DNA from 4 places in the Dactylosporangium sp. NPDC051485 genome. Region 2 is predicted to be linked to each of the others. Evidence: riboswitches for the same ligand, from Rfam matches in the RefSeq annotation. Region 2 holds a riboswitch; each other region holds the start of a gene.
What was found. A riboswitch is a leader RNA that binds a small molecule or an ion and turns the genes downstream of it on or off. The one in region 2 is predicted to bind cyclic di-AMP.

Region 1 (2,192 bases), on a different contig from region 2:
TTCGGGTGCTCCAGCGACGCGGGGAGGTTGCCGTTGGCCAGGTTGCGCAGGTGGCTCTCCTGCAGCGCGGTGGCCAGCGCCACCACGACCGCGCGCTTGGGCAGCCTCTCCCGCTTGGCCACCGCGACGATGGCCAGCGCGTTGTCCATCTCCATCTGGCTGAGCCCGCCCACGGGCGCCACCTTGGTGGGCGCGGCGGACGGCGGGGACGTGTCGGACGGGTTGGAGGGGTTGGACGGGTTCGAGGGGTCGGAGGTTTTCGGCGGGTTGGACTTGGACTTCTTGGACGGGGCGGGCGGGTTGGCCGGCGCCCGTTCATGGTTGCGGGAAGCCACCTCTCCTTCCTCCCGCGAGGAGTCGGGACCGGCAGTCGCGGCGGCCGGGCGTTCGGCCGAGGTGACGTCCGGGTCGTCACCCGGGGCGGTCAGCACGGCCGTGAGCCCGAATGCGGCCACGGCGAACACGGTCGCCGCCGCCGCGCCCCGGCGGGGGCCGAGGCTCAGCAGCGGGCGGAGCCGGTCGCGCACCGCGTCGAGGCGGGCGGGGTCCGGCAGCAGGGGGCGGAGCCGGTCGCGCACCGCGTCGAAGCGGGCGGGGTCCGGCAGGAGGACACGGAGGCGGGCCACCGATTGGCGGCCAGAGCGAGTTCGCAGATGGCGAGGACCCGGTTCGGTCTCGTCGCTGGGCTGCGGATTTTCGTCGGCACCGGCGAGCATCCGGCGAGACTAGGACCCCCGGGGTGAGGGGGTGATTCTGGGCATGATAAACGGCGCCCGAGCCGTGTGCGCCGGGGCGCTTTTCGCCTGGGCATCACGCCCCGTAGCCGTTTCGACGGGGGGTGCAAAGCCCTGTTGACCGGCTCGAATAGCCTCGCCGGGTCCACCTCGCCGACGTCTTTCACTCACAGTGGGTGACGGCGTGGCGGATCCGCTGAGTCGTGCGCAGGCACGAGCCGGGGACCCACGTTCTGGGGTGAGTCCGCGTTTGCCGCGGTAGGGCGACCTTCGGCGTCCGAACCCGTCAGCTAACCCGGTAAGCGGTACCGGAAGGAGTGGTACCCCTGAGCTACCTCTACAAACCCCGGCACAACCCCCGGCAGGGCGACCCGTCCGGGCCCGGCCGCCGCCGGATCCCCCTCGTGGCCGCCGCGGCCGCTGTCCTCGCCGTCGCGGCGGGCCTCGGCGTCGCCGGCCTGCAGCGCTCCTCCGCCACGTCCACCCCGCCGGGCGCCACGACGGTCCGGGCCGCCGACGCCCAGGCGCTGGTCGGCGAGGTCCCCGCCGGATCCACGGGCGCGCACGACACGCCGGCGGCCCCGCCGCAGCAGCACGGCGCGGCCCCGGCGACCACCAAGGCCGCGCCCGCCCAGGCCCACAGCGCCGCCCCGGCCCCCAGCGCTTCCCCCACCCCGACCGTCCCGGTCCAGAAAGACTTGACGTACCAGTTCGCCCTCCAGGAGAACTACTACTTCTGCGGTCCGGCCGCGACCCGCATCGCGCTCACGGTCAAGGGCCTCTTCCCGAGCCAGTCGGAGGTCGCCCAGAGCCTGGGCACCACCGAGGGCGGCACCAACTCGTCGAACGACACCACGCGTGCGCTCAACGCGTACCTGAAGACCGACCTCTACAAGGCCCACTTCATCACCGGGCAGGCGGCCTCCGAGGCCGACATCGCCGAGCTGAAGGCGGCGGTCGTCAACGCGGTCTCGCACGGGTACGCCGTCGTGGCCAACATCGCCGGCACGACCACCGACGACGCCGGGCGCGGCCACTCCTACGAGGGCGGGCACTACCTCACCATCGTCGGCTACCGCGACGGCGGCCAGACCGTGAAGATCGCGGATCCGGCCGACGCCCAGGGGTCCGGCTCCTACACCCTGTCCATCGCCAACATGGCCAACTGGATCGCCCAGCGCGGCTACTCGGCCTGATCGCTTCGACCGCCGCGCGGCGTCCGCCGGTTCAGGCTCCCATCGCCCGGGCCCGGCTCGGGACGGCGAAGTTCTGGACCGGCACGCCGCGCAGCGCGAACGCCATGGTGTGCGCCACGGCCCCGTTGACCGAGCTGGAGACGCCGCCGCCCACGTAGTCGTTGGGGTTGTCCGGGTTGACCGCGATGCCGGCCGCGGCGATCTGCGGGGTGAAGCCCACGAAGGTCTCCGTGGCGTTGTACTCCGCGCTGCCCGTCTTGCC
Region 2 (2,192 bases):
CGAGCAGTACCGAGGCCCCGGCGACGACTTCTTCGGCACCGTCGGCTCGCGGCCCGAGATCTACCCGATCTACTGGTCCCCGGCCCAGATGCAGGCCCGCACGAGCGACCGCATGGCGCGCGTGCAGGCGTTCCTGAACCGGCAGTGGAAGTACGACTCGGAAGGGGTCCGGTGGTTCGACCCGGACCGCGACTCGCTCTACCCGGACCGCATCCGCCGCCGGCCCGAGGGCGCCGACTCGGCCGGCCTCAACCCGCATCTGGACCCGGGGACGCTCGACCTGTGGATGACCGAGTCCTACCAGCGGGCGTTCCGGCACCTGTTCGACGGCTCGGTGGAGGCCTACGACCCCTGGGACGCGGCCTACCGCACCGACGGGCCGCAGTACCCGGGCACGACCATGTGCTCGGCCTTCCGCACCTTCCAGGGCTGGACCGCACTGTCGGACATGGACCACGACCAGGGCGTCCTGCACACCGTCCCCATCCCGGCGGCGATGGCGTACCTGATGCTGCGCCCCCTGCTGTCCGACGTGCCCGAGGACGACATGTGCGGCGTGACGGTGAACCAGGTCTTCCCGGCCAACGAGCGCTGGCACCCGCTGCTCGTGCGGGCGCTGGCCGGCATCCCCGACGTGCGCGCCGGCGACTCCGTGTGGTGGCACAGCGACATGATCCACAGCGTCGCGCCGGTGCGGCGGCAGCGCGGCTGGGGCAACGTCATGTACATCCCGGCCGCCCCGTGGTGCCCGCGCAACGAGCGCTACGCGGCGGACGTCCGGGCGGCCTTCGAGACCGGCTCGAGCCCGTCGGACTTCCCGGAGGAGCACTACGAGCGTGCCTGGCCGGATCGTTTCCAGCTGGCCGACCTCAACCCGACCGGCCGCCGCGGCATGGATCTCGCCGTCGCCTGACCGCCAGGTCGCAGCATTTCGGACCCCCGTTCCCGGCCCGGATACCGATCAGTAATGTCGCGGCGTCCGGGCCGGACCCTCTGCCCCCGAACGGGTGGCGCCGGCCCCGATCCGCCGAGTCGCGTAGGCGAGCCGGGGACCCATCGCAGTCCCGGGGTGAATCCACCGGCCCTCACGGTCCGGTGGTAGGGCGATCTTTCCCGCCCGAACCCGTCAGCTAACCCGGTAGGCGGCACCGGAAGGAGTTCCGCTGTGCGCTACCCAGATCTCGGCACGCTGACCCGGCGGCCGGTCCCCGCGCTGATCGGCTCGGCCGCCATGCTCGCCGCCACGGTGACGACGGCCGCCGTGCTCCACCAGACGTCCGAACCCGCCGACGCCCACACCGCCAAGGCGGCCGCGCCCGCGCTGGCCACCGCCGCGCCCGGCAAACCGGCCGACCCGCCGGCCCCCGACCCGCTGCTGACCTCGCCGGAGGCGCACTCCGTCGACTATGACTTCCAGTTCCAACCAAACTACTACTACTGCGGCCCGGCCTCGACCCGCATGGCGCTGACCTCCTCGGGCGTCGCGTTGTCACAGGGCGACCTCGCCGCCCGCCTGGGCACCACGGTCAACGGCACGAACTCGGCGGCCGACGTGACCCGGGCGATGAACGGGGTGCTGGGCAAGGACGAGTACCGCACCCGCTGGATCCCGGGCCAGCAGGCCACCGGCGCCCAGGCCGAGCAGTTGCAGCGCGACGCCGTCGCGGCGATGAGCAGCGGGCGGGCCGTGGTGGCCAACATCGTCGGCGGCGCCACCGACGAGAGCGGCGTCTACCACGAGTTCTCCGGCGGCCACTACATCACGCTGGTCGGCTACCGCGACCGCGGCCGGGCGGTGCAGGTCGCCGACCCGTCGGGCATGTTCGGCTCGCGCACCTACTGGATGTCGACCTGGAACATGGCCAACTGGATCGCCGCCCGCGGCTACTCGGCGTAGCGCTCGCGGCAACACTCACCCGGTGAGCATCTCCTGGGCCTGCTCCGGGCGCAGGAGATGCCCCAGGAACGTGTCGATACGGGCCTGGGCGGCCGGGTCGAGCTGCTGGAACTCGATACCGGCCTCCTCGCCGTACTCGCCGTCGATGAGGCGCACGACGCGGCCGCGGGCCGTGATGCGGTCGGTGCCGAACTCGAGGGTCAGCTCGACCGGGCCGCCGACGCTCGCGTGCCACTGCGGCACGACCGCGCAGCGTACGCCGCTGATGCTCAGATCGAGCAGCTCCACGTCGTGG
Region 3 (2,192 bases), on a different contig from region 2:
TCGTGGACCTGCGCCGACTACGGTCGGTCGGCCTGCGTGCCTCCCACCTCGCGCGCGACATCGCGCGGGCCGCGTCCGATACATCTGTGCGATGACGACCTGACGTCACGAAGGGCCGGCGAGGCCTTGCATGCCCCTGGAACCGTCCAATCGGGTGTACCTGATCGGGCCCGCAGGCCGCAGGCAGCCAGCGCACTGACATCAAGCGGAAGCGTGCACCCGTCGTGGGTCTGCGACCTCGACGCGACTCAGCGTGACTGCCCTTCCTGTGCCGGGTTGTGTCTGGCAGACGAAGTCATGGAGGTCGGCCGGCCAACCGCACCGAAATAGCGCTGGCCTCAGCCGTACATCGACACTTCCCAACGCCATCGCGCTCAGCCGGAAACCGCGACGACACATACTGCGGACGGTGGCGTTGGTGGCACAGAAGGTGATGTGCGGGCAAAGGCCGGCCTCAGCGGTGGCCGGTGCCGTTGCAGCTCGTGCAGCGCACGTAGCCGGTGCCGCCGCAGAAGTGGTGATGCTGGGGGCGGCCGTCGGCGCCGTAGACGTAGCCGCCGTTGCAGGTGTCCGACTGCTTGCCGCTGCCGCCGCAGCTGCCGCAGAGCGGGGCCGGCTGCGGCGGCTGCCACGTCTTCGCCGGCGGTGGCTCGCCACCACCGCCGGAGTCGTGCCTGGCGCCGCCGCGCTTGCCGGCCGCGACGGCGATGACGATCGCCACGATCAGGGGGCACAGGCACAGCAGGCCGCAGCCGAAGAGCTGGCCGAGCGAGTAGGCGTCCATTGGGGTCCTCCGGCCCGGGGCACCACACGAAGGGCGAGACGATGATCCCGGCGCGGGGTCCGCCCGGCCATCGACCGTGCGGGCGATGAGGGGTGTCCTCCGATCAGTGCAGGTTCTCGTTAAGTCCCGCTTAGATCATCGCTGGGCGGTTTCGTGGTCGCGGGCTTGCCGTTACGTTGGGTCTCGGCCTGGCCGGCCGTCGTCGCCCAAACCCCGGGTGGCCCGGGCAGGCTCCGCCGAGTCGCGTGCGCGCGAGCCGGGGACCCACCAGATCCCCATCGGGGTGAATCCGCGGACCCGCGGTAGGGCGCGCCTTCTTCTCGCCCGAACCCGCCAGCTCACCCGGTAGGCGGCGGGAAGAAGGAACCTGCTGTGTTCAACGGACGGACGGTGTTGCGCGCCGCGGTGGCCGCGGTGGCGGTGGCGGCGATGGTCGCGCCCGCCTGCGCGGCCCACGCGGACCCGTCACCGGAAGAGATCCAGGCCCAGATCGACAAGGGCAACAAGGAAGTCGAGCTCGTCGTCGAGCAGTACAACAAGGTCAACGGCGATCTCGAGGCGACCCAGGCGGCGATCGCGAAGCTGCAGGCCGACCTGGGGCCGCTGCAGACCAGCATGGACGCGGCCCGCGAGAACGCCGGCCAGGTCGCCGTCAGCGCCTACAAGACCGGTGGCAACCTCGCCACCTGGTCGCTCATGCTCGGGGCGGCCTCGTCGGAGAGCTTCACCGACCGGGTCGGCACCCTCGAGCAGATCTCCCGCAGCCAGCAGCGTGACCTCGACGCCTTCAGCGCGGCCAAGGGCGCGGTCGATGCGGAGCAGCGGCGGCTGGGCGACCAGGTCGCCGCGCAGAGCCGGCAGAAGACCGAGCTGGAGACCCGGCGCAAGCAGATCGAGGGCGACATCGCCCGGCTCGACGAGATGCAGCGCAAGGCCGAGCAGGCCGCCGCCGCGGCGGCCGCGAAGGCCAAGACGACGACGCCGGCCAAGCCCGCGCCGAACCCGGGGCCGCCGCCGGCGGTCTCCGGCGCGGCCGGCAAGGCGGTCTCCTACGCGTGGGCGCAGCTGGGCAAGAAGTACGTCTGGGGCACCGCCGGGCCGAACACCTTCGACTGTTCCGGGCTGACCATGATGGCCTGGAACGCGGCCGGGGTGTCGCTGCCGCACAACGCCGCCGAGCAGTACTCCAGGGTCAAGCACATCTCCCGCAGCCAGCTCGTCCCGGGCGACCTGGTGTTCTACAACGGGCTCGGGCACGTCGGCATCTACATCGGCAACAACCAGATCATCCACGCGCCGAACAGCCGCACCGTGGTGAAGGTGGCCCCGATCGACATCGACACGCTCTACGGCTACGGCCGCCCGTAACGCCCGCACCGCCACACCGCACGGCCCGCCGCACCCGCGG
Region 4 (2,192 bases), on a different contig from region 2:
CAGTACCAGGTGCTGACCACGGGGCTGTAGCCCGGGTTGTCGTGCTCGGCGATGTAGAACTTGCCGTCCGTGAACTTCACGATGTCGCCGGTCACGTAGTTGTGGCCCTGGACCCAGGCGGGGAAGCTGCACGCGCCGGCCGTGCCGGTCTGGACCGGCGGGTTGGTCGGGGTGCTGCCGCCGCAGGTGCCCTGGTCCTGCCACACGCCGGTGGTGCCGGGCGGGGCCTCGTTCTGGGTCCACCACTTCGCCAGGTAGTTGTGGCCGTTGCGGGACGCGGTCATGCCGCCCGTGTAGACGGCTGTGGCCTGCCACGCGGGGGCGCAGGCGGCGGCGGAGGCGGGCATCATGTTGAAGAACGCGACCACTCCGCTCACCACCGCCATCGCGGCGAGCATGGCCAGCGCGCGGACTCTCGACACCCTCGATCAACTCCTTCGGCTCCGGGCCTGACCTGCCCATCCGACCAGCCGGAGGAACGCCGAAGAGTGAACATCATCATTTCATGAACAACATTTACGGTACCGTTGAGACAGCACCACAACGCCGCGGTCAGAGACGGCGACGTCACTCACCGCGACCAATCCCGAGGCATTGACGTGATCTGCATCACTGCAAGGCCCCGAAGCTGATCTACGCACAAACGGTGCGGTGCGCGAATTCCGCCCCGTCGGTACAGTGACCCACGGTCACGTCCACGGGCGTGACTGCCGCCCAATCGCCGTCCGTGGCGAGCCGGGGACCCACCGTTGCGTTGGGGTGAATCCGCCCTCCTGGAAGCCCTTCCGGGAGCGGTGGTAGGGGTCGTTCCGTCCCGAACCCGTCAGCTAACCCGGTCGGCGGCCGACGGAAGGAACAACGAACCAGATGTCATCGCGACATCACTTCCGGCGCGGACTCGTCGCGCTGCTGGCCGTGATCGCGTTCGGCGGGATCGGCAGCCTCCCCGCCGCGGCCGAGCCGGGCGATCCCGGCAACGAGGGCGCGGACGTCAATCCGACCCTCGGCTCCGTCCTGGAGTCGACGACCCGGGCCTGGACCGACGCCAAGGCCAGGTTCGACGCCTCGGTCAAGCACCAGGGCGAGCTGACCGTGCAGCTACAGGCGACCGAGGCGCAGCTGGCGAGCTTGCAGGACCAGGTGTCGGCGATCGCCATCGCGGCCTACCAGACCGGGCCGCTGACCACGTTCGCCGCGCTGATGGACGCGGACAGCCCCGACAGCTTCGCCGAGCGGGCCGGCACCATCAACGAGCTGGCCCACCACAACGACAACCTGCTGCGCCAGCTGCGGAAGCTGCGGGAGGCCCAGGCCTCGCAGAAGAAGGCGCTCGACGACGAGGTTGCCTCGCAGCAGCAGCAGGTCGCCACCATGGAGCAGCAGAAGAAGGAGGCGGAGAAGGCGCTCGCGCTGGCCGGTGGGCCGAGCAAGGGCTTCGTCTCGGCCAACCTGCCGCTCGCCGACCCCGTGAAGCGCAACTCCGACGGCTCGCTGCCGAAGGAGTCGTGCAGCGTCAAGGACCCCACCACCTCCGGCTGCATCACCCCGCGCATGATCCACGCCATGCAGGAGGCGCAGAAGGACGGCTTCAAGCGGTTCGTGGCGTGCTTCCGCCCGAGCGGCCCGTACGAGCACCCCAAGGGCCGGGCGTGCGACTTCTCGGTCCAGACGAAATCCGGCTTCGGCGGCGTGGCCACCGGCGACGACTTCGTCTACGGCTCCAACCTCGCCGCCTACTTCGTGAAGAACGCCGATCGGCTCGGCGTCATGTACGTCATCTGGTTCAAACAGATCTGGACACCGGCGGCCGGCTGGCACCATTACAGCGGCGTGGCCGGCGACCCGTCGAGCGATCACACGAACCACGTGCATCTCTCCATCCTGTAAAGCCATCCTGGAGCCCCGCGAATCCTCACGTTCGTGCCGGGCCGGTCGATAGGGAGACCGTCGACCGGCCCGCCGTGCGAGGGGATCCGCAGTGAAGTACCGTCTCGTGACCCGCAGCGACTTCGACGGCCTGGTCTGCGCGGTCCTCCTGCGCCAGCTCGACCTGATCGGCGACATCACCTTCGTGCACCCGAAGGACGTCCAGGACGGCTCGGTCGACGTCGGCCCCACGGACATCCTCACCAACCTGCCGTACGCCGCGGGCGCCCACATGGTGTTCGACCACCACCACTCGGAGGCCCTGC

Region 1: it holds a riboswitch for cyclic di-AMP, as region 2 does, so the genes downstream of both, AB0M46_RS24490 (C39 family peptidase) here and AB0M46_RS25275 (C39 family peptidase) in region 2, are expected to answer to the same signal.
Region 3: it holds a riboswitch for cyclic di-AMP, as region 2 does, so the genes downstream of both, AB0M46_RS11525 (NlpC/P60 family protein) here and AB0M46_RS25275 (C39 family peptidase) in region 2, are expected to answer to the same signal.
Region 4: it holds a riboswitch for cyclic di-AMP, as region 2 does, so the genes downstream of both, AB0M46_RS24025 (hypothetical protein) here and AB0M46_RS25275 (C39 family peptidase) in region 2, are expected to answer to the same signal.

What each region holds. Positions count from the first base shown of each region.
Region 1 is NZ_JBFAZW010000044.1:13,546-15,737, reverse strand. It holds gene AB0M46_RS24495 (hypothetical protein) at 1-626, opposite strand, end outside; cyclic di-AMP (ydaO/yuaA leader) riboswitch at 919-1,054, shown strand; gene AB0M46_RS24490 (C39 family peptidase) at 1,052-1,930, shown strand; gene AB0M46_RS24485 (transglycosylase domain-containing protein) at 1,962-2,192, opposite strand, start outside.
Region 2 is NZ_JBFAZW010000046.1:24,234-26,425, forward strand. It holds gene AB0M46_RS25270 (YbiU family protein) at 1-913, shown strand, start outside; cyclic di-AMP (ydaO/yuaA leader) riboswitch at 1,016-1,160, shown strand; gene AB0M46_RS25275 (C39 family peptidase) at 1,166-1,897, shown strand; gene AB0M46_RS25280 (methyl-accepting chemotaxis protein) at 1,913-2,192, opposite strand, start outside.
Region 3 is NZ_JBFAZW010000015.1:130,751-132,942, forward strand. It holds gene AB0M46_RS11515 (hypothetical protein) at 1-95, shown strand, start outside; gene AB0M46_RS11520 (hypothetical protein) at 455-784, opposite strand; cyclic di-AMP (ydaO/yuaA leader) riboswitch at 1,009-1,151, shown strand; gene AB0M46_RS11525 (NlpC/P60 family protein) at 1,157-2,152, shown strand.
Region 4 is NZ_JBFAZW010000042.1:74,318-76,509, reverse strand. It holds gene AB0M46_RS24030 (glycoside hydrolase family 19 protein) at 1-422, opposite strand, end outside; cyclic di-AMP (ydaO/yuaA leader) riboswitch at 702-858, shown strand; gene AB0M46_RS24025 (hypothetical protein) at 868-1,887, shown strand; gene AB0M46_RS24020 (exopolyphosphatase) at 1,979-2,192, shown strand, end outside.